One region of the Arthrobacter halodurans genome, then DNA from elsewhere that is predicted to be linked to it. Evidence: predicted binding sites of a transcription regulator. Region 1 holds the regulator's gene; the other holds the start of a gene.

Region 1 (11,583 bases):
TTGGACAGCGTCGCGGCGGCCACCAGCGCGGAGTCGCCGATCGAGACCTTGTGGTGCGCCTCGTAGCGTTCCTTGAGCCCGCGCAGGATGCCGATGGTGTCGTCGACGGACGGCTCGCCGACGAAGACCTGCTGGAAGCGCCGCTCCAGCGCCGGGTCCTTTTCGATGTTCTCGCGGAACTCGTCCAGCGTGGTGGCGCCGATCAGCCGCAGTTCGCCGCGGGCGAGCATCGGCTTGAGCATGTTCCCGGCGTCCATGGCGCCCTCCGACGCGCCGGCGCCGACCACGGTGTGGATCTCGTCGATGAAGGTGACGATCTGTCCGTTGGAGTTCTTGATCTCCTCGAGCACGGCCTTGAGCCGCTCCTCGAACTCCCCGCGGTACTTGGCGCCCGCAATCATCGACGCGAGATCCAGGGCGATGAGCGACTTGCCCCGGAGGGACTCGGGCACGTCGCCGGCGACCATGCGCTGCGCGAGCCCCTCGACGACGGCCGTCTTGCCGACGCCCGGCTCGCCGATGAGCACGGGGTTGTTCTTGGTGCGCCGCGACAGCACCTGGACGACGCGGCGGATCTCGGCGTCGCGGCCGATGACCGGGTCCAGCTTGCCCGAGCGCGCGACCTCGGTGAGGTCCGTGCCGTACTTCTCCAGCGCCTGGAACGTGCTCTCCGGGTCCTGGCTGTCCACCTTGCGGTCACCGCGGATCCCGGGCAGCGCCGCGCGCAGGGCCTCCGGCGTCGCTCCGGCCGACCGGAGGAGTTCGCCGGCCCGGCCCGCGTCCGCTGCCAGCCCCAACAGCAGGAATTCCGTGGAGACGTAGCTGTCGCCCTGGTCGGCGCTGGACTGCTGGGCGGCCGTCACGACCTGCAGGATGCCGCGCGAGTACTGCGCCTGCGCCACGGAGGTGCCCGACGAGCTCGGCAGCGCCTTGATCGCGGCACTGGCCTGGATCGACACGGCGTCCGGGTCGACCCCGGCGGCCCGGAGCAGGGCCACGGCGACGGACTCGCGCTTGTCCAGCAGCGCCTTGAGCAGGTGCACCGGCTCGACCTGCGGGTTGCCCGCGGTCGACGCGTTCATTCCGGCGGCGGAGAGCGCCTCCTGGCTCTGGGTGGTGAATTTCGTGTCCACGGCGGATCCTTCCTCTGCATGGTGCGGCCACTCAAACTTGAGTCTACTCCACTCAACTTCACCACAGCGGCGAATATTCCGCGGGCGTCCGACGTCGGACGGCCGCACCGGGGGCGCCGCCGCGCCGCCGGCGCGGGCCGGACGCCGTCGGACCCGGTCCCAGCCCCGGCGCCGTGCCCTCGGGGCCGGCTCGGGTCGCGCCGCGCCCCGGGGTCAGCGCCAGGCGGGCTGCGCGGGCGGGCCGCCGAAAAGACCACCGGAAGAGGGCACGATCTCCTTGCCGAGCGGCACGAGGGAGACGGGAATGAGCTTGAGGTTGGCGATCCCCAGGGGGATGCCGACGATGCTCACGAACATGGGAATGGCCGTGATGACATGGCCGAGGGCGATCCACCAGCCGGCCACGATGATCCAGATGACGTTGCCGATCATCGAGAGGACGCCGGGCCGCCCGCCGCGGTCCACGATCGTGCGCCCGAAGGGCCACAGTGCGTAGTTGGCGATCCGGAAGGACGCGATGCCGAAGGGGATGGTCACGATGAGGAGGCAGCACACGATGCCGGCCAGGAAATAGCCGATGGCGAGCCAGATGCCCCCGAAGACCAGCCAGATCACGTTGAGCACCACTGCGAGGGGTCCGTTCATGGTCCCATTCTGTTGCACAAAGCCACTCAAGGCTAGAGCGCTTGGCCCCGCGCGGGCCGCACGACCGGCCGCCGCACGAGTGACAAAATGTGTGGTCAGCCCACAATCGCGGTAGCGCGACGCCCCGGCCGCGGACATAATGGGGGGATGCCTGCACCGCACCAGCCGTCCGCGGGGCGCGCAGCCCCGACCCGCCCCGCGTTCAGGGGATGGTCCGCGCTCTGCGTCGCCGCGCTCGCGGCGTCGTCGCTCGCGGCCTGCACCCCGCAGGCACCGGATCCCGCGCCCACGGCGCGGGTCTTGGCCGACGCCTTGCGCGACGGCGACCTCACCGGCGTCCCGCTCGCGGACGGCGACGCCGCCGCCGCGACGGCCCTCGAAGAGGCCTTCGGAGACCTGGGAGACGCCACGCGCACCGTGACGGTCGAGGAGGTCACCGTCGACGAGAACACCGACGGCTCCGACGGGGCCCCGACCGCGTCCGCGCGGCTTCGCACGGTCTGGGACCTCGACGGCCCCGATGCCTCCGCGGCCCCCGCCGCGGCGGCCGACCGTCGCGCATGGAGCTACACCACCGAGGCGAGGATGGAGTACGACGACGACGCGGAGGCCTGGGAGGTCCGCTACGAGCCCGCGGTGGCCGTTCCCGGCCTGCGCGACGGCGAGTCGCTCCGCCTGCGAACCGTTTCCGCGGCGCGCGGGGACATCCTCGGCGCCGGGGACCGCGTCCTCGTCACCGACCGCGCCGTCGTCCGCCTCGGCATCGACAAGTCCCTCATCGACGCGGCGCAGGCCGGTCCGAGCGCCCGGCGCCTCGCCGCCCTGGTCGGGATCGACGCCGCCGACTTCGCGACTCGCGTCGAGGCGGCCGGCGCGAAGGCCTTCGTGGAGGCGATCGTCCTGCGCGACGACGGGTCGCTGGAGGTCACTGCGGCGGAGGTGGCGGAAATCCCCGGCGCGCGCTCCCTCGGGGACCGGATCCCGTTGGCGCCGACGCGGACCTTCGCCCGAGCCGTCCTCGGATCCGTCGGCGAGGCCACCGCGGAGCTCGTCGAGGAGTCCGGCGGTCGCCTGTCCGCGGGAGACACCGCGGGATTGTCCGGGCTCCAGGCCGCGTACGACGAGCGTCTGGCCGGCACGCCCGGGCTGGCCGTGTGGACCGTGCCGGCGCCCGGGGGGACGACGGAGCCCGCGTCGGGGGCTGCCGCGTCGGGGGATGCCTCCGCCGAGGGGCCGGAGGACGCCGCCGAGCCCCGGCTGTTGTTCGAACGTCCCGCGGTGGACGGCGAGCCGCTGGAGACCACGCTCGACGCTCCGGTGCAGACGCTCGCCGAGCGGGTTGTTGCCGGAGCGGACTCGCCCAGCGCGATCGTGGCCCTGCGGCCCTCCGACGGCGCCGTGCTGGCGGCCGCCAACGGCCCGGCCACGAACTCGTTCAACACGGCGATGCTGGGGCAGTACGCGCCGGGCTCCACCTTCAAGGTCGTGACCGCCCTGGCGATGCTCCGCTCCGGCTACACGCCCGCTTCCGCCGTCGACTGCCCGCAGACCACCGTCGTCGACGGCCGGTCGTTCAAGAACTACACCGGGTACCCCGAGGCCGGCCTCGGCGCCATCACGCTGGCCGAGGCGATCGCGCAGTCGTGCAACACCGTGTTCATCCAGGCCAGCGACGACGTGCCGATGTCCGCCGTCGCCGAGGCCGCCGGCTCGCTCGGCCTCGCGGAGGAGCCCTCGGTCGGGGCCGCCGCGTTCCTCGGGTCGGTCCCGGCCGAGGCCACCGGCACGGAACACGCCGCCAACATGATCGGCCAGGGAGTGGTGCAGGCCTCGGTGTTGGGCATGGCGACCGTCGCCGCCTCCGTGTCCGCGGGCTCGACCGTCCGGCCGCGGCTCGTGGCGGACCCGGAGCCCCCCGCCGGCCCCGCCCCCGAGGTCCCGCTCACGGCGGGCGAGGCCGACCAGCTGCTTTCCATGATGGGCGGCACCGTGGACCACGGCACCGTCACGGACCTGCAGGACGTCCCGGGTCCCCCGGTCGCGGCCAAGACGGGAACGGCGGAGTACGGGGACGGCAGCGAGGACCTGCGGCACACCTGGGTCATCGCCGTGCAGGGCGACCTGGCCGTCGCCGCCTTCGTGGAGACGGGCTTCTCCGGCGCCGAGACCGGCGGCCCGCTGATCAAGGAGTTCCTGACCGGGGCGCAAGAGCTGGGGTCCGCGGGCGGCTAAAATTGAGCCAATGAGCACCCCCGAGGACCACAAGGCACCCACGAGCGGCCTCGCTGCCAACGACCTGAGCTACTACCGGACGGAACCAGTGTCCTTCGTGCGGCGCGGTTCGCGCCTGCACGGGAAGCGGCAGGACGCCTGGGAGCGCCAGTCCGGACGCTACCTCCTCGAGGTGCCGCGGCACCACGCGGACACGTCGGTGCGCGAGGACTTCGGGTTCGATCCGGAGCGGGCCTTCGGCCGCGACGCCCCGCTGACGGTGGAGATCGGGTCGGGGCTGGGCGAGGCCGTGGCCGACGCCGCCGAGCGTCACCCCGAGCGGAACTTCCTGGCGGTCGAGGTCTACCGCCCGGGGCTCGCCCAGCTGATGGTGCGCATCGAGCAGCGGGGCCTCACCAACGTCCGCGCCGTGCAGGCCAACGCGCCCGAGGTCCTGGACGTGATGCTGGCGCCCGGTTCGGTCGACGAGTTGTGGGTCTTCTTCCCGGACCCGTGGCACAAGGCCCGGCACCACAAGCGGCGCCTGGTGAAGGAGTCGTTCGCGGACAAGGCGGCACGGGTCCTGGCGGACGGAGGCACCTGGCGCCTCGCCACCGATTGGTCCGACTACGCCGAGCAGATGCGCGCGGTGCTCGGCGGCTCGGCGGCGTTCGCCAACCTGCATCCGGGCGAGCGGGGCGGCGCGGACGGCCCGCTCGCGCTGGTGCGCCGCGGCGGCCTCGAGGGGCAGGACCGGGAGCCGGGGTTCGAGGACGCGACGGGCGGTTGGGCCCCGCGCTTCGAGGGCCGGATCCTCACGAGCTTCGAGGGCAAGGCCCTGCGTGCCGGGCGGCTGGTCTTCGATCTGGCCTACGCCCGGGTCTAGGCCGACGCCCCGCCCGGCGGAAGCTCGGTGGACGCCTCCGGGCCAAGCGCCGCCGCGTAGGCGCCGAAAAGCCGTCCGGTGTCCTTGTCCGCGTCCTCCACGTAGCCACCGACCGACTCGCGCAGCTCCGCCAGGCAGGCGTGCCATCCCGCGCCGTCCCGCGCGCCGCGGCCCCGCCCGTCGAGCGAGGCCGCGAACACCAGCCGCGTCCCGGCGTCGTACTCCTCCAGCGTGATCCTCAGCGAGTCCCCCTCCCACGTGAAGGCCAGCTCGCGGCCCGGCTCGACATCCGTGACCTCCCCGCGCATCAGGTCGGCGTCGGGTTCGTCGGGAAAGGTGAAGGCGAGTTCACGGCCGGGCGTCCACTCCCCCACGATGGTCGCGGGGAACCACGACCGCAGGCCGTCTCGGGTCGTGACCGCGATCCAGGCGTCCCACCGGTTCACCGGAAGGTCGACCCGGTAGGTCAGCACCCAGCGGCTGCCCGCCGGAGTGAACGTCGCCATTTCCATCGCATCAGCGCTCATGGCGTCATTCTACGGCCGCGGACCCGGCCCGCCGAGACCCGTGAGCGGCACACGACCGGTGGTCACCAACGCGAGGTTGCGCAGCGACTGCGTGCCCGGATCCCGGTAGCCGTAGGACGGGGACCGGGATCCGGGCACGAACCGGGAGGTGTTGTGCCCCGTGACGGGCAGCAGGCCGAGCCCGGGCAGCCCGTCGACGCCGAACCGCCGTCCCTCGAGCAGGGCGCGCCCGCTGAGCAGGCGCCCGGCGCGCGCCAGATGGTCGTCGGCGGCGACGCCCTCGAAGAGGCTCCCGCCGGGCACGCCGAGCAGCGCGGGTTCCCGGGCCAGCCGCCGCGGCATCCCCGCGGACCCGGTCGTCGCGAGCGCGTCGATGCGGACGGCGCGGTGGGCGGAGGCCAGCGAGGACAGGGCGTGCGCGGCCAGCGTGGCCCCGTAGGAGTGCGCCTCGACGGCGGTGTGCGGTGCGTCCGGGCGGAGCCGCGCGAACGTGAGCAGGTCGTGCGTGAGGCGTTCGACGGCGGCGCGGGCGGAGGTGTTGAAGACGGCGCGCAGCAGGCCCGGGGCGGGATAGCCGAGCCAGGCCACGACGGCCGGGTCCTCGGCGCCGACGGCGCGCTGTTCCAGGAGGAGCTGGCCGGCCTCGCGGACCGTGCCCCACATCGCCGTCGCCGCGCGGATGCCCGAGCCGGAGATCTGCCAGGTGACGTGGGTGGCCGCGTCGAGGTCCCCGACGGCCACCGCAGCGAGCGGCTCGGGCCCGTCGAGGTCGAGGTAGAGCAGGTGCCGCGGCGGGATCGCGGGGTCCATGGACCCGGCGCGCAGCGCGTGCGCGACGCCGTCCAGCGCGGCCCGGCGGCGCTGCGGCAGGGCGGCGCGCCGGTCTTTGGCCGCGGCGAACCTGAGCTCGGCCCACCGGGTCAGCTCGGAGTAGCTCTCGGCGCGGCCCATGCGGCTACTGCTGGGGACGCCAGAGCACCACGGCCTGGCTCCGGCCGCGCGGGCGCTGGCCCCGGGACAGGGTGACGACCTCCCCGGCGACACCGGCCGCGAACACGCGCGCCATCGGGGACCCGCGCCGGCCGGCGCGGGTGGCGTCCAGCTCGCGGGACAGCTCCGAGACGCGGGACTGCAGCGCGGCGACCTGGTTCTCCAGCTCCAGGATCCGGCGGATGCCCTCCAGCGAGACGCCGTCCTTGGACAGCCGCTGCACCTCGCGCAGGAGGTCGACGTCGCGCTGGCTGTAGCGGCGCTGCTTGCCGCGCTGCCGGGACGGCGAGACCAGGCCGAGCCGGTCGTACTGGCGCAGGGTCTGGGGGTGCATCTCGGCCAGCTCGGCGGCGACGGAGATGACGAAGACGGGCGCGAGTCGGTCCTCCGCCATGTCCTCCTCCTCCCCGGCCCCGGTCCTGCGGGGCCGCTCGATGCCGTGTCCTGGTGGGTTCCGCGCGGACGCGGGAGCCGTGCCGCCCGGCCGGGCGGCGCCGGCCTAGAGGGCGGCCTTCGCCGCCAGGCCGCGGCGCGGGTCCGCGTCGGCCGTCGCCGCGGCGAACGCGCGCACGGCCTCCTCGGCCTTGCCCCCGAGGTTCTGCGGAACGACGACGTCCAGGGTCACCAGGAGGTCGCCCGTGGCCTTGGCGGTCTTGACGCCGCGGCCCTTGAGGCGCAGGGTCCGGCCGGAGGACGATCCCGCGGGCACCTTCATCTTGACGGTCTCCCCGGTCAGCGTCGGAACGTCGATCTGGCCACCCAGAGCCGCCTCGGCGAACGTCACGGGCACGTGGATCCGGACGTTGTTGTCCTCGCGCGCGAAGAACGGGTGCGGCCGGACCGCGACCTTGACCAGCAGGTCGCCGTTGCCGGCGGGACCGCGCTGGCCCTTGCCCCGCACGCGGACGGTCTGGCCGTCCTTGATCCCGGCCGGGATCCGAACGTCGATGACCTCGCCGCTGGGCTCGCGCAGGCCGATGCTGGTCCCGTTGATGGAGCCGCCGAAGGAGATCGTGGTGCTCGCCGTGCGGTCCGCCCCCTTCTGCGGCGCCTGCTGGTAGCCACCCTGTCCGAAGCCCCCGCCGAACAGGTCCGCGAACTCGGGCGGCACCTGTCCGCCGCCGAAGCCGCGGGCCGACCCGCGCTGCTGGCCGCCCCCGCCGAACAGGTTGCCGAAGATGTCGTCGAAGCCGGCCCCGCCCGGCGAGCCCGCCGGCCCGCCCGCCGTGAAGCGGGCGCCCGAGCCCATGGCCCGGATGGCGTCGTACTGCTGGCGCTCGTCGGGGTCGGACAGCACCGAGTTGGCCTCGGTGATGTCCTTGAACCGGAGCTCCGCCGCGGGGTCGCCCGCGTTCGTGTCCGGGTGGTAGGTGCGCGCCAGCTTGCGGTACGCCTTCTTGATGTCGGCCTCGCTGGCGTCCTTGGAGACGCCCAATATGGCGTAGAAGTCCTTATCGACCCAATCCTGACTTGCCATCAGGCGCCTCCTTCCGAATCCGTGGGTGTGTTTGGCCGGGGATCCCGCCGGGACCCGGCCGCCGGGTCGCTCCAGGGGAACACCGCCCGGCCCGCGGCGCCTGGGCGCCGGAGGCCGGCCACCGGTCCGTGGACCGGAGGAAGGTGTTCCCCTGGGGTGTGCACGGGACTACTCGCCCGTGGAGACGATGACCTGGGCCGCGCGGATGACCCGCTCGCCCTTGCGGTAGCCGGGGCGGAGGACCTGGCCGACGTGGTCGGCCGGGATCTCCGCGTTCGGCTGCTGCATCAGCGCCTCGTGCACGGTGGGGTCGAAGGCGACGCCCGCGTCCGCGATCCGCTCGAGCCCGAAGTTCTCGAGGATGCCCTCGAGCTTCTTCGCGATGGAGGCGAACGGGCCCTCGTTCAGGTCCCCGTGCTGCTTCGCCGCGTCGAGGTCGTCCAGCACGGGCAGCAGCCCGCCGAGCACGGACTGCACCGCCAGCTCGCGCACGGCCTCCCGGTCGCGCTCGACGCGCTTGCGGTAGTTCACGTACTCGGCCTGCAGGCGCAACAGGTCGTTGCGCAGCTCGGCCTCGAGGTTGGGGGCCTCGCCCGGGGCGTCGAGCTCCTCGGCGGGCAGCTCGTTGAGGATGCGCTCCGCCTGCGCGAGCGCGTCGCCGGAGTCGTGGGCCTCGTCGAGCGGCGTGATGCCGTCGTGCTCGTCCCCCTGCGGGGCGCCGGAGCCGTCGGCCCCCGCGTCCCGCCGGACCTCGCCGGTCTCGGGGTCGATCTTGCGCTTGTCGGTGAAGCGCACGGGCTCTTCGGCGCCGTGCTCCTCTTCGTTGCCGTGGTGCGGCATGGTGGCGACCGCCTTACTTCTTCTCGTCTTCGTCGACGACTTCGGCGTCGACGATGTCCTCGTCGGATTCCTGGGCGGAGCCCGCATCGGCCGGTTCGCCGGCGGGAGCCGAGGACTGGGACTGGGCGTAGATGGCCTCGCCCAGCTTCGTCTGGGACGCCTGGAGCTTCTCGTACGCGGCCTTGACCTCGTCGTCGTTGTCCTGGGTCTCCAGCGCCTTCTTCAGTGCGTCGACGTCGGCCTGGACCTCGGTCTTGACGTCCTCGGGCAGCTTGTCCTCGTTGTCCTTGATGAGCTTGTCCACCGAGTACGCGGTCTGCTCCGCGTGGTTGCGGGTCTCGGCGGCCTCGCGGCGCTTCTTGTCCTCGGCCGCGTGCTCCTCGGCGTCGCGCACCATGCGGTCGATGTCGTCCTTGGACAGCGAGGAGCCGCCCGTGATCGTCATCGACTGCTCGGTCCCGGTGCCCTTGTCCTTGGCGGACACGTGCACGATGCCGTTGGCGTCGATGTCGAAGGTGACCTCGACCTGCGGGATGCCGCGCGGGGCCGGCGCGATGCCGGTCAGCTCGAAGGTGCCCAGCGGCTTGTTGTCGCGGGTGAACTCGCGCTCGCCCTGGAAGACCTGGATGGACACGGACGGCTGGTTGTCGTCCGCCGTGGTGAAGGTCTCGCTGCGCTTGGTCGGGATGGCCGTGTTGCGCTCGATGAGCTTGGTCATGACCCCGCCCTTGGTCTCGATGCCCAGGGACAGCGGCGTGACGTCGATCAGCAGCACGTCCTTGCGCTCGCCCTTGAGGACGCCCGCCTGCAGCGCGGCGCCGACGGCGACGACCTCGTCCGGGTTGACGCCCTTGTTGGGCTCCTGCCCGGCGAGCTCCTTGACCAGGTCGACGACGGCCGGCATGCGCGTGGACCCACCGACAAGCACCACGTGGTTGATGTCGGAGACGGTGATGCCGGCCTCGGCGATGACGTCCTTGAACGGCTTGCGCGTGCGCTCCAGCAGGTCCTTGGTGAGGTCCTGGAACTTGGCCCGGGACAGGTGCTCGTCCAGGTGGACGGGCCCGTCGGCGGTGACCGAGAGGTACTGGAGGGAGATGTTGGTGCTGGTCGCCGAGGACAGCTCCTTCTTCGCCTGCTCCGCGGCCTCCTTGAGGCGCTGCAGCGCGATCTTGTCCTTGGACAGGTCGGCGCCCTTGGACTTGGCCTGGGCCAGCAGCCAGTCGACGACGCGCTGGTCCCAGTCGTCGCCGCCGAGGCGGTTGTCGCCCGCGGTGGAGCGGACCTGGATCGTGGAGAAGTCGTCCTCGTCCTTGCCCACCTCGAGGAGGGAGACGTCGAAGGTTCCGCCGCCGAGGTCGAAGACCAGGATGAGCTCGTCTTCCTTGCCCTTGTCCAGGCCGTAGGCCAGCGCCGCGGCGGTGGGCTCGTTGACGATGCGCAGGACCTTCAGGCCCGCGATCTCGCCGGCCTCCTTGGTGGCCTGGCGCTCGGCGTCGTTGAAGTACGCCGGGACGGTGATGACCGCGTCGGTGACCTTCTCGCCCAGGTAGGACTCGGCGTCGTGCTTGAGCTTCATCAGGGTGCGCGCGGAGATCTCCTGCGCGGTGTACTTCTTGTCGTCGATCTCCACGGACCAGTCCGTGCCCATGTGGCGCTTCACGGAGGCGATGGTGCGCTCGATGTTGTTGACGGCCTGGCGCTTCGCGATCTCGCCGACCAGGACCTCGCCCGACTTGGAGAACGCGACGACGGACGGCGTGGTGCGCGCGCCCTCGGCGTTGGCGATGACGGTGGGCTCGCCGCCCTCCAGAACGGAGACGACGGAGTTGGTGGTTCCGAGGTCGATGCCTACGGCACGGGACATGATGCTGCCTTCTTTCCTGGGGAAACCGGTGGGTTCGCGCTGCCCGGAGACCGGGTTGAGCGTTCTGCACTCAACCCTACGCCGACGGATTTCAATGTCAAATCAAACTTGAGCACAGCAGGCTCAAGTTCGGCCCGGGGCCGCCTCGGGCCGGGGGGGGCTGCGGCGGAATGGCGCGCCGGCGCCCGGCCTCCGCGCGGGCGGCGCCGCGCGTTCGCCCTCGGCGATACGCCGAGTCGGGGCGTTTCCGCGGCCGTGGCGGCGCTCCCGGACAGGCCCGCAGGGGGGGCGGAGACGGCCGCCGCGGTGCCGAGCACGACATTTTTTGTCAATCTATTCCTAATCGTGCAATGGATGCTTTACAGGAAGTGTTTCAGGGAGTAGCTTTCACTGCAGACGGCCACGACGCACCGGGGCCGCTCGCCTGAGAGAAAGGTCCCCCATGGGAAAGCACCACCTCGGTTTCGGCCTCGTCGCCGTCGCCGCACTCGTCTCCGCGCTCGCCGCGTCGGCTCCCGCCCAGGCGGCCACGTCGGCGCAGCCCGCGGTCGCCAGCCACACGGTCGCCGCGACCGAAACCCCGGACGGCTACTGGACGTCCGAGCGCATGCGCTCCGCCGTCCCCGGTGACGTCCTGGCCGACCGCGCCGTCTGGCGCGCGTCCTCGACCGCCGTCGGACACGTCGCCCGTGGACTGGAACAGCGCGTGGCCGGGATCGAGGCGAAGGCCTCCGCGCAGACCAAGGCGGCCAAGCCCAAGCCGAACGCGCTGAGCACCGCGGAGTCCGTGGTGCCGCACATCGGCAAGGTCTTCTTCACGCTGGGCGGGCAGAACTACGTGTGCTCCGGCAACTCGGTGGCCGCCGCGAACAAGAACACGGTCTCCACGGCGGGCCACTGCCTGAACGAGGGGCCGGGGGCCTTCGCCACGAACTTCACGTTCGTGCCCGCGTACGACAACGGGGCCGCCCCCTACGGGCAGTGGAACGCGCGGTCCCTCCACGCCC
Region 2 (11,583 bases), on a different contig from region 1:
ATCACGAGCAGGACGCTCAGGGGGTCCAGACGGCCCGGCCGGGGGTCCTTGGATTCGGGGATCAGGAACGGCCCGAACACCAGCAGGGGGAGCATCATGGGAACGGCGAGCAGGAACACGGAGCCCCACCAGAAGTGCTCCAGCAGCCAGCCGCCGAGGATCGGGCCGAGCGCGGCGCCGCCGGAGAAGCCGGCGGCCCAGACCGCGATCGCCGTGCGGCGCTCCGAGTCGTCGGTGAAGATGTTGCGGATCAGGGAGAGGGTGGCCGGCATCAGCATCGCGCCGAACACCCCGAGCAGGGCGCGCGCGGCGATGAGCGTCTCCGCGGTGGGCGCGAACGCCGCCGCGGCGGACACCGCGGCGAAGCCGGTGCCGCCGATCAGCAGCAGGCGGCGCCGGCCCAGCCGGTCGCCGAGGCTGCCCATGGGCACCAGAAGGCCCGCCAGCACCAGCGGGTAGATGTCGATGATCCACAAGAGTTGCTGGCCGGACGGCGCCAGCGCGGTGGAGAGCGCCGGGACCGCGAAGCTCAGTACGGTGTTGTCCACGGCGACCAGCAGCACGGGGAACATGAGCACGGCCAGCGCGGCCCAGCGCCGCGCGCGGGCGGCGGTGCCGTGGGCCTGCGGGGTGTGGTGGTTCAGGTGCGTGGTCATGGCTGTTCCCGGATCGGTGGGCTGGGTGTCGAAATCATAACTATACCGTCTGGACGGTATAGAGAAAAGCCGCTGCAGATGGCCTTCGCCACACGCCGAGCCGCTAGAGTTTCAGGCATGTCCAGACCGCCAGCCGCCCGGGAGAAGATCCTCGACGCCTACTGCGACCTGCTCCGCCGCGACGGCGAGCGCGCCGCGACCATGGATTCCACGGCCGCGCTGGCCGGGGTGTCCAAGGGCGGCCTGCTGTACCACTTCAAGTCCAAGGACGCCCTGGCCGAGGCCGTGGTGGAGCGCCTGCTGGCGGCCGCCGAGCGGGACCAGGCCGTCATGGCGACGGCGGAGGAGGGCGCCTCGCGCTACTTCGTGCGGACGTCCCTGCAGAGCGGATCGGACCTGGACACCACGTACTCCGCCGTCGTGCGGCTGGCCGCCGGCGCCTACGAACCGGCGGTGCGCGCGCTGGACACCGTGCACCGCGGCTGGCTGGAGCTGATCCAGCGCGAGGTCGGCGACCCGCACGCTGCGGGCGCGATCATGCTCATGGGCGAGGGCCTCTACTACCACTCCACGCTGCCCGGGACCTGGTCGCGGGGTACGTTCGTGGAATCCCTGGACGAGCTGCTGCGCCAGGTCGACCGGCTGAAGTCCGGGAGCTGACGTGTCCCTGAGGCTGCCGCGCCAACCGTGGCGGGGGAGGATCGGCGCGCTGCTGGGCATTCTGCTGATGGCGTTGAGCCTGCGCGCGGCGGTCTCCGCGGTCCCGCCGCTGCTGGGGACCATGGGGCCGGAGCTCGGTTTCGACTCGGTGAGCACGGGCGTCCTGGCGATGCTGGCGCCGCTCGTTTTCGCCGGCGCCGGGCTCGCGACGCCGCGGCTCATCCGTTCCCACGGCCTGGAGCGCGTGCTGGTGGCGGCGGTGCTGTTGGCTGTGGCCGGGCAGGTCGGCCGCGCCCTGGTGGGCGGTGTCTGGCCCTTCCTCGGACTCTCGGCGGTGACCATGGCGGGCTACGGGATGGGCAACGTGGTGCTGCCGCCGCTCGTGAAGAAGTACTTCCCCGACCGGCTGGGACCCGTGACCGCCGGCTACGTCACGCTGCTCGCCGTCGGCACGGCCATGAGCCCGCAGCTGGCCGTACCCCTGGCCGAGGCCGCCAACTGGCGCGTTTCGATCGCCGTCTGGTCCCTGGCGAGCGCCGCCGTCCTGCTGCCGTGGGGCGCGCAGCTGGCCGCGGACCGGCGGCGGGCGGCAGCCGACCACCCGACGGCGCATCGCGCGGGACACGCGGCGCCGGGGTACGGCGCCCGGGCCGCCGAGGCGCCCCTGAACCCGTGGCGCCACCCCGTCGCCTGGGGGCTGGCGATCTTCCTCGCGGGCAACTCGGCGCAGACCTACGTGTACTTCACCTGGCTGCCGCCCTACCTGGCCGGGCAGGGGCTCGATGCCGGGGCCGCGGGCAGCGCGCTGGCGTTCTTCGCGATCCTCGGCCTGCCGGTGAGCCTGGTCGTGCCGCTCGTCGTGCCGCGGATGCGCCATCCGATTATCGCGATCGCCCTCTTCGCCGCCTGCTGGAGCGTCGGCCACACTGGCCTCTACCTGTCCCCGACGGCCGGGACGTGGTGGTGGGTGGCCTTCTCCGGCCTGGGTCAGGGGACCTTCGCGACGGCGCTGCTCATGATGAACCTGCGCTCGCGGACGACCCACGGATCCGGGGTGCTGTCCGGCTTCAGCCAAGGGCTCGGCTACGCGGGGGCCGGCGTGGCCCCGCTGCTTTTCGGCGTCGTGCACGACGCGACGGGCGGCTGGGGGGCGTCCTTCGCCATGCTGGGGGTTTGCCTCATCGTCATGATGGTGGGTGCCGTGATGATCAACGGCCCGCGGCGCATCGAGGACCCCGCCCCGGAGCGCGCTAGGGTCCCGGTTGCCTGATCAACGTTCCGGCAGGGCGTCGCACGCGGCGAGGACCTTATGCAGGGTGTTCAGGTTGCGGGTGGTGGCCAGCGGCTTGTACCGAGCCCGGGCGAGCTGCTTGGCCACATTGGTGTCCAGGGACGAACCCTTGGGCACCTCCCAGTACAGGACGTCCCCCCGGGCGGCATACCGTTCCCCGGGCGACGGCGCGGGGCATTCGGCGGCGGCCTCACGGGCCGTCGCGGCGCCGGTGGTGAGGACGGCGTACGCGTGGCGGGGAACGCCGTCGTCCGGCGGAACGAACGGATAGCCCGCGGCGATCTCGGCGATCTCGGCGGGCGTCTTCACGATGACCCAGGCTTCGTAGCCGAACGCTTCGCGCAGGATCGTCTCGATGTGGCTCTTGACGCGGGCGGGGTCGGAGCTCTGCGCGGACAGGACGACGTTGCCCGAGGCCAGCAGGGTGGTGACGTTGCCGTAGCCCGCTTCCGTCAGGACTTGCCGCAGGTCCTTCATGGCGATCCGCACCCCGCCCACGTTGATGCCCCGCAGGAACACCGCAAAGGTCGTCATGCCCGCATTCTTTCGCGGCGGGGGCCCGGAGGGGAAGCCCGCCGCCGTGGCGCGCCGGGGCACCCGGCCCTCGCCGGACGCCGCTCCGGTTCGGCTCCTACGACAGGAGGTCGGCCCGGATTGCCTCGGCGGTGGAGCGCAGCCGTTCCAGCGCCACCGGGATCGTCTGCGAGTTCAGGCGTCCCGAGGGCGCGGCGACCGCGAGCGCCGCCACCGCGTGGCCCGAGCGGTCGCGGACCGGAACGGCCACCGCGTGCAGGCCCGCCTCGGTCTCCCCGAGATTCGTCGCGAAGCCGCGGGAGCGGACAGCGGCGAGCTCCCGCAGCAGCTCGTCCACGGTGCGGATGGTTCGGTCCGTGAGCGTCCGCAGGCCATCGCCGAATAAGGCGCGGACGCGATCGTCGTCGAGTTCGGCCAGCAGGACCTTTCCCCCGGAGGTCGACGACGCGGGCAGCAACGTGCCCGTCCGTGGTGTCACCCGCACCATCCGGTCGCCCTCGACCCCCTCGATGAAGCGGCAACCCCCGTGTTCGAGGACGATGAGGTTCACCGTCTCGTGGAGCTCGCGGGCCAGGCGCTGCATGTGCGTCCGGGCCTGGCGCCGCACGTCGAGGTCCTTGATCGACGCCAGCGCGATGCCCACGAGCACGTTCCCGGCCCGATAGGTCCTCCCGCCGCGGTCCTGAACGACAAAACCGCGCCACGCCAGGGTGGCCAGCAGCCGGTGCGCCGTGGACTGCGCCACCCCGAGTTCGCGGGCCACGTCGCGCACCCGCAGCTCGCCGCGTTCCTGCAGGAGCAGCAACACCGTGAGCGCGTGGTCCACGGACCCGATGAGATGGGGAGGCCGCCCGGTGTCCTCCTGTTCGTTCCGCATAGAGGAATGGTACGTCTGTTTCGTTCCCTCCTGCGGGATACGGTTCTACCGTGGGCCCCGGAACCATATCCATCCCTTCCGGAACCACCCGACTCACAGAAATGGCGAGGCGCATCCATGAACCAGCGCATCCTCTACGCCGCCGGGGTCGCCGCCCTGCTGGCCCTCACGTCCTGCGCGGCACCGGCCGCAACCCCCGCCTCCGGTCCGGACACCGAGGCGCCGACCACCGTGAACGTCGCCGAGACGACCGGCGTGCCGTCCGCCTTTCTCCAATACGGCGTCGACCAGGGGTTTTTCGCCGACCGGGGGCTGACCGTCAACGTCGACGTCAGCGCCGGCGGTGCCGCCGCGGTCCCGGCGCTGGTCAGCGGGAACATCCAGTTCGCGGGATCGAATGCGGTCAGCGTGCTCATCGCGTCGTCGAAGGGGCTTCCGCTGAAGGTCATCGCTCCCGGAACGCGAACCGCCGAAAGCGCCGAGCTGGACTTCTCGAAGGTGCTTGTCGCGGGGGACAGCGACATCGAGGACGTCGCGGACCTGGCCGGGCGCAAGGTCGCGGTCAACACGCTCGCCAACATCAGCGAGGTCTCGCTACGCGCGGCACTGGGCAACCTCGGGGCCGACGCCTCGAGCATCGAGTTCGTTGAGCTGGGGCTGCCGGACATGCTGCCCGCGCTGGAGCAGGGGCACGTCGACGCCGCGCTGTCGATCGAGCCTTTCGTGACGATGGGTGTCGAGGACGGCGCCCGCGCGGTCCTCAGCCCCTACGCGCAGTCGATGCCAGGGTTGATGGTCGGCGCGTACATCACCACGGAGGACTACCTGAACGGGAACCCCGAGGTCGTGGCGGCCTTCCGGCAGGGACTCGAGGACACGAGCGCGTCCATCGCGAGCGATCCGGACGCATTCCGCGCGGCGCTGCCGGAGTACGCGAAGGTCAGCGAGGCCGCGGCGACCTCGATGAACCTGCCCGAGTGGAAGCCGGGAGTCAGCCGCGAATCGCTTGAGTTCCTGAACGAGAAGTCCGTGGAGTACGGGCTCTTCGACGAGGCGGTCGACATCGATGCGCTGGTGGCGGAATGAGCGCCGCGCTGCGCCCGGAGCCGAACCCCGGCTACCTCCGGATCGCCACGGAAGAGGCCTACGCGCTTCCCGAGATGTACGAGCTGTTCCGAAGCCAGCTCCGGGACGGCAGCGTGGACGACCCCGGGTTCCGGAGCCTGGTGGGACACTACGCGTTGAGCCCCGGGGCACACCCCCGCTCGGTCCTCGAGAAGCTGCAGGACGCCGGCGACCTGCGGATCGCGGACATGGACGGCGCGGGCATCGACCATCAGGTGATGGCGCTGACGGCCCCGGGCACCCAGATGATGTCCGCGCCCGACGCGCGGCGCATCGCGGCCCTGGCGAACGACCGGCTCGCCGAGGCCTGCTCCCGGCACCCCGACCGCTTCTCGGCGCTCGCCGCGGTCGCCTACCAGGACCCAAAGACCGCGGTGCGCGAGCTGCGCCGGGCGGTGCTCGAGCTGGGGTTGAAGGGCGTCATCCTCAATTCCCACATCAACGGCGAGTACATCGACGATCCGAAGTTCTTCCCGATCCTCGAGGCGGTGGCGGAGCTCGGGGTGCCGATCTACCTCCACCCCACCGCGCCGCCGGCCTCCATGATCGCGCCGTTCCTCGAGGCCGGACTCGACGGTTCCATCTACGGGTTCGGCGTCGAGACGGGTCTCCATCTGCTGCGGATCGTGACCTCGGGCATCTTCGACCGCCTGCCGACGCTGAAGCTGGTCGTCGGGCACCTCGGCGAGGCGCTGCCGTTCTGGCTGCACCGCATCGACAACCGGTACGACAAGCAGATCGGCGCGGGCCGCTACGAGTTCCTGAAGCCGCTCGAGATGAAGCCCTCCGAGTATTTCCGGCGCAACATCTGGATCACCACCAGCGGCATGCCGTGGGCACCGGCCATCATGTTCACGCGGGAAGTCGTGGGCGCGGACCGCGTGATGTACGCGATGGACTATCCGTACCAGTTCGACGCTTCGGAGGTCGTGGCGCAGGACAACCTGCCGATCGGCCCGGGGGAGAAGAAGGCGTTCTTCGAAACGACGGCGCGGGACGTGTTCGGGCTGTCGTTCTGAGGAGCGGCGGTAGGCTCTGGCCATGACCCTCCGCGCAGCCTACGGTTCCTGGCCATCCCCGATCACCGCACGGCAGCTCGCTGTCGGCACCGTTCCGTTGGGGTCCCCCGGGTTTGCGGGCGACGAGCTGTGGTGGCTCGAGGGACGCCCCGCCGAGGGCGGCCGGATGACCATCCTCGCGCAGGCCCGGTACGGAGGGGCCGCGCGGGACGCCGCACGCGCCGAGCCCCGGGAACTGGTCAAAGCGCCGTTCAACGTGCGCAGCCGCGTGAACGAATACGGCGGAACTCCCTGGGCCTCGGTGGAACTCGGCGGCCGGCATCGTCTCGTGTTCGTGAACTTCGCGGACCAGCGGGCCTACCTGTTGGATCCCGCGGGGGGCGGGCCGCGGCCGCTCACGCCCGTCTCCACGGGCACCGACGGTGGCGACCCGGCCCTGCGCTTCGCCGAGTTCACGCGGTCGGCCGGGGCCGACGGGACCGACGCCGTAGAGCTCCTGGCGCAGTGCGAGGACCACCGCGGCACACGGATCGAGCGCTACGTCGTCGCCATCCCCCTCGACGGATCGGCGGCCGCCGACGCCGGCGCGCTGCGCCGCGTGACGCCGTCGTCGCGTTTCGTCGCCGGCGCGCGCGTCAGCCCCGACGGCCGCCGCATCGCGTGGATCTGCTGGGAGCACCCGCAGATGCCGTGGGACGGGACCGTCCTGCGCGTCGCCGACCTGCGCGACGGCGTGGCGACGGGCGTGCGGGACGTCGCCGGCTCGGCCTCCGAGTCCGTGCTGCAGCCCGAATGGCTCGACGACGGGACGCTCGTTTTCGTGTCGGACCGCAGCGGGTGGTGGAACCTCTACGCGCAGTCCGTGGAAGGCGGCGCGGGACCCGCGCGGCCGCTCTGCCCCCTCGAGGAGGAGTTCGCCGGGCCGCTCTGGCAGGTCGGGACCGCGTGGTACCGGGTCCTGGATGCGGGCCGTCTGCTGGTCGCCCACGGGACCCACGGGATGCGGCTCGGGGTCCTGGATGTGGAATCCGGGCGCCTCACCGACCTCGACCTGCCCTTCACCCACGCCCTGCCCGCGGCCGTGCGCGCGCTGGGGCCCGCGGGAGACTTGCCCGCCGCTGACCTGCCCGCGCAAGATCCGTACGCCGGCGACCTGCCCGCGCAAGATCCGTACGCCGGCGACCTGCCCACGCAAGACCTGCCCGCCGGAGACCCGCCCGTCGAAGGCCCTCCGGGTGGGGCGCGCGACGGCGCGGCGCCGCGGTTCGAGGTGCTCGCCACCTCCACCACGCTCGACGCGGGCGACGGCATCCGCCTGATCGATCTGGAAACGGGCGCCGTGCGGGACGTGCGGCTCGCCCTCGCGGACCGGCCGGATCCGGATCTGCTCCCGGAGGTGCGGTCGATGGAGTTTCCCACGCCGGATGGCCCGGTCTACGCGAACGTCTACGCCCCGCGGATGGCGGGCTACGCGGGTCTCGAGGGGGAGCTGCCGCCGTTCGTCGCCTTCGTCCACGGAGGCCCGACGAGCCAGGCCCGCGCCGGGCTGTCGCTGGGGATCGCGTACTACACGAGCCGCGGCATCGGCGTGGTCGACGTGAACTACGGCGGTTCCACCGGGTACGGCCGCGCCTACCGCGAGCGGCTGAAGGGACAGTGGGGCGTGGTGGACGTCGCGGACACCGTGGCCGTGATGGACGGACTCGTGGCCGCCGGCATCGCGGACGGCCGCCGGCTCGCCATCGAGGGCGGTTCCGCGGGCGGCTGGACGGCGCTCGCGTGTCTGACCTCGACCGACACGTTCGACGCCGGCGTCTCGCGCTACGGCGTCGCGGACCTCGAGGCCCTCGTCACCGACACCCACGACTTCGAATCGCGGTATCTGGAGGGGCTGGTGGGGCCGTGGCCCGAGGCCCGGGAGCTCTACCGGGATCGGGCCCCCGTGAACCACGTGGACGGCCTGAGTTGCCCGGTGCTGTTGCTGCAGGGGGACGAGGACAGGGTGGTTCCGCCGAGCCAGTCGCAGGCGTTCGCCGACGCGCTCGCCGCCAAGGGCATCCCGCACGCGTACGTGCTGTTCGCGGGCGAACAGCACGGATTCCGGCGGGCCGAGAACATCGTGAAGGCGTACGAGTTGACACTGGCGTTCTACGCGAGGGTGTTCGGTTTCGACGCCGACGTCGCGGAGATCGAGCTCGTCGCCGGGACGGCCTCGCGGGTGCCCTAACCGGCCTCGGCCGCGTCCGCGCAGCCGTCGCGGAGCTTCTGCAGGGCGTCCTCGGGGGCCTGGTCCCCGGCGGCGGCGAGTTCCCCCAGCGGTTCGGTGATGTCCGACGGCAACCCCGCCGTGTCGGCGGCGTCGACCAGCCCGGTGAGCAGGGTGAGGTCCTCGGCGCTGAGCGTCCCGTCCGTTACGGGGGCGCAGATCTGCTTTGTGAGTTCCGCCTTGCCCGTCGCGGCGACTTGGGACACGGCGCTCTCGGCCGCATCCTGGGCGACCTGGCCCACGTCGCCGCAGGCGGCGAGCAGGACGACGGCGGCTGCGGCGGGAAGGGCGGCGAAGAGACGGGCTGAGCGGAGCATGCCCCCATTCTAGGGTCCGAACCTGTGTGTGGGGCCTGAGGAAGGACCACGGACACCACCCGCCGCGACCCCACCCGCCGCGACCCCGGCCACCGGTGTTCGCCCACGAAGAACACGCCGGAAACCCTCTGGCACTCTCACGGGGGGAGTGCTAATTTCATAGTAGTTGAGCGGAGGGCGCTCAACTCTCGAACCCACAAGAATGGCCGGTCAACGCCGGCGGCAGACACACCAGGAGTTGATTAACATGGCACACAACTTCGATCCGTTCCGCGACTTCGACCGCATGGCCGGAGCTCTCCTCGACACACGGTCGGCGCTGCGCGAGATGCCGATGGACCTGTACCGCGAGGGCGACCACTACATCCTCACCGCGGACCTTCCGGGCATCGACCCGGGGTCGGTCGACGTCGACGTCGACGGGCAGCTGCTCACCATCCGGGCGGAGCGCACGCTGGCGTCCAACGACAACGTCAAGTGGATCACGCGGGAGCGCCGCGGGGGCAGCTTCATCCGCCAGCTCAACCTCGGCCAAGGCATCGACACCAGCGCCATCGCCGCCCACTACAACAACGGCGTCCTCAGCGTCACGATCCCCGTGCGGGAGAGCGCCAAGCCGCGCAAGATCGTCATCGAGACGGGCGGCGACGGCATGGTTGAAGGCGGACAGCTGGAGGACGCCCCCTCGTCGAAGGGGCAGGTCGAATCCTAGGCACCTCCATCCCGGCGACTCCCCAAGCCCACATCGAGGTGGAGTCCATGAGTCTGGAGTCCCGGGCGACGTCCGGCTCCGGTGTTCCCACGCTGGGGAGCGCCGGGGCCGGCGTCCGTCCCGACGCGCGCGGGGCGGGCCTTTACCGCGCGCGCTCGACGCGTTTTTCGTCCCACACGGGCGCGTCGGACTCGTAGACCCGGCCGTCGGACCCGAAGACCAGGAAGCGATCGAAGGACTTCGCGAACCAGCGGTCGTGCGTCACGGCCAGCACTGTTCCCTCGAACGCGTCGATGGCGCGTTCCAGCGCCTCGCCGGAGTGGAGATCCAGGTTGTCCGTCGGCTCGTCGAGGAGGAGCAGCGTCGCCCCGGACAACTGCAGGAGCAGGATCTGGAACCGCGCCTGCTGGCCGCCCGAGAGCGAGTCGAAGGACTGCTCGGCCTGGCCCGCGAGCCCGTAGCCGTCCAACGCGCCGGAGGCCGCCTCCCGTCCGAGCCCGGAACGGTGCTCGTCGCCGCGGTGAAGGATGTCGAGCAGGCTGCGCGAGGCGAGGTCGGGGCGGACGTGCGTCTGTGCAAAGTAGCCCGGGCGAATCCGGGCGCCGAGGCGCACGGTGCCGTTGTGGGGCACCTCGGCGATGACGACGTCGGACACGGGCACGTGTTCCTTCTCGGGGTCCGTGCCGCCGTTGGCGAGCAGCCGGAGGAAGTGCGACTTGCCCGATCCGTTGGACCCGAGGACGCCGACGCGGTCGCCGAACCAGATCTCGGTGGAGAACGGCTTCATGAGCCCGGTGAGCTCGAGCTTTTCGGCGACCACGGCGCGCTTGGCGGTGCGGCCGCCGCGCAGCCGCATGCGCACGTTCTGCTCGATCGGCAGGGCCTCGGGCGGGCCGGCCTCCAGGAACTTCGCGAGCCGCGTCTGGGCGGCGTGGTAGCGGTTGGCCATGTCGGAGCGGAACGCGGCCTTGTTCTTGTACATGTTCACCAGTTCCTTGAGCTTGGCATGCTCCTCGTCCCACCGCTTGCGCAGCTCCTCGAATCTGGCGTTGCGGTCCGAGCGTGCCTCGACGTAGGAACCGAAGCCGCCTCCGTGGATCCAGGCTCCGGCACCGTTGACTCCCGGTTCCAGGGTGACGATGCGCTCCGCCGCGACGTTAAGCAGCTCACGGTCGTGGCTGATGAACAGCACGGCTTTCTTCGAATCGTTGAGTTTCGCCTCTAGCCAGCGCTTCCCGGGTACATCGAGGTAGTTGTCCGGTTCGTCGAGGAGCAGGACCTCGTCGGGTCCAGAGAAGAGCGCCTCCAGGACGAGCCGCTTCTGCTCGCCGCCCGACAGCGTGGACGCCGCCCGGTACTGCGCGCGGTCGTAGGGGATGCCAAGGGATGACAGGCACACCTCGTCCCAGACTGTTTCCTGCTCGTACCCCCCGGCGTCGCCCCAGTCGACAATCGCCTGTGCGTAGCGCATCTGCGACTTCTCCTCCGCCGCCGGGGACGAGTGGTCTGCGATCATCGCATCCTCGGCAGCCGTCAGTTCCGCGGCAGCCTCGGCGATCGCGCGTGGCGCCGCCGAGACCAGGAGGTCCCGAACCGTCGACTCATCGCGGACCTGTCCGACAAACTGGCGCATGATCCCCATGCTGCCGGAGCGGCCGACCGTGCCCGCGTCGGGCACCAAGTCGCCCGCGATCACCTTGAAGAGAGTGGTCTTGCCGGTTCCGTTGGGCCCGATGAGTGCCGTCTTGCTGCCGTCCCCCACCTTGAAGGACACGCCGTTCAGCAGTTGTGATCCATCCGAAAGGAAGTAGTCGATCCCGGCGACGTCTATATGGCCCATCAGCCCATCCTATCGGCGGGTAATCCGCGAGGATCGCGGATGCAAGGCCCTCGCGGCGGACCGTAGCCCCAGGCGGCCCCGCGGCTCCTCGTCAGTGGACTTCCACCTTGGCTTAATCGAAGAAGTATTCCACAAGGAGTTCCTCATTACCCAAAGTATCATACTGATCTTCTAATCTTGGTTCATGGCTATCGAACCCGTGGACGGCACCGCGCATCCCGTGCGTGCGGCGGTGTCGGGGCCGGGTTCCTCCCCTGAACCGGCGCCCGTCGTCGGCGAGGCCGCG

The links. The regulator HspR, encoded in region 1, represses chaperone genes until heat shock. The targets are predictions, from matches to a motif close to AAGTTGAGTCNNNNNGACTCAACTT.
Region 2: ACETWP_RS04540 (Hsp20/alpha crystallin family protein) is a predicted target of HspR. The motif match lies at 8,909-8,933, and genes of this name have one in related genera.

What each region holds. Positions count from the first base shown of each region.
Region 1 is NZ_JBHDLJ010000006.1:98,474-110,056, reverse strand. It holds gene clpB (ATP-dependent chaperone ClpB) at 1-1,133, opposite strand, end outside; gene ACETWP_RS09295 (YccF domain-containing protein) at 1,347-1,778, opposite strand; gene ACETWP_RS09290 (penicillin-binding transpeptidase domain-containing protein) at 1,926-4,010, shown strand; gene trmB (tRNA (guanosine(46)-N7)-methyltransferase TrmB) at 4,021-4,875, shown strand; gene ACETWP_RS09280 (SRPBCC domain-containing protein) at 4,872-5,402, opposite strand; gene ACETWP_RS09275 (alpha/beta hydrolase) at 5,412-6,353, opposite strand; gene ACETWP_RS09270 (heat shock protein transcriptional repressor HspR) at 6,358-6,786, opposite strand; gene ACETWP_RS09265 (DnaJ C-terminal domain-containing protein) at 6,892-7,869, opposite strand; gene ACETWP_RS09260 (nucleotide exchange factor GrpE) at 8,038-8,709, opposite strand; gene dnaK (molecular chaperone DnaK) at 8,723-10,576, opposite strand; gene ACETWP_RS09250 (trypsin-like serine peptidase) at 11,019-11,583, shown strand, end outside.
Region 2 is NZ_JBHDLJ010000002.1:454,167-465,749, forward strand. It holds gene ACETWP_RS04495 (MFS transporter) at 1-656, opposite strand, end outside; gene ACETWP_RS04500 (TetR/AcrR family transcriptional regulator) at 774-1,316, shown strand; gene ACETWP_RS04505 (MFS transporter) at 1,318-2,586, shown strand; gene ACETWP_RS04510 (DUF1697 domain-containing protein) at 2,587-3,141, opposite strand; gene ACETWP_RS04515 (IclR family transcriptional regulator) at 3,239-4,018, opposite strand; gene ACETWP_RS04520 (ABC transporter substrate-binding protein) at 4,136-5,104, shown strand; gene ACETWP_RS04525 (amidohydrolase family protein) at 5,101-6,162, shown strand; gene ACETWP_RS04530 (dipeptidyl-peptidase 5) at 6,185-8,389, shown strand; gene ACETWP_RS04535 (hypothetical protein) at 8,386-8,745, opposite strand; gene ACETWP_RS04540 (Hsp20/alpha crystallin family protein) at 8,993-9,457, shown strand; gene ACETWP_RS04545 (ABC-F family ATP-binding cassette domain-containing protein) at 9,600-11,297, opposite strand.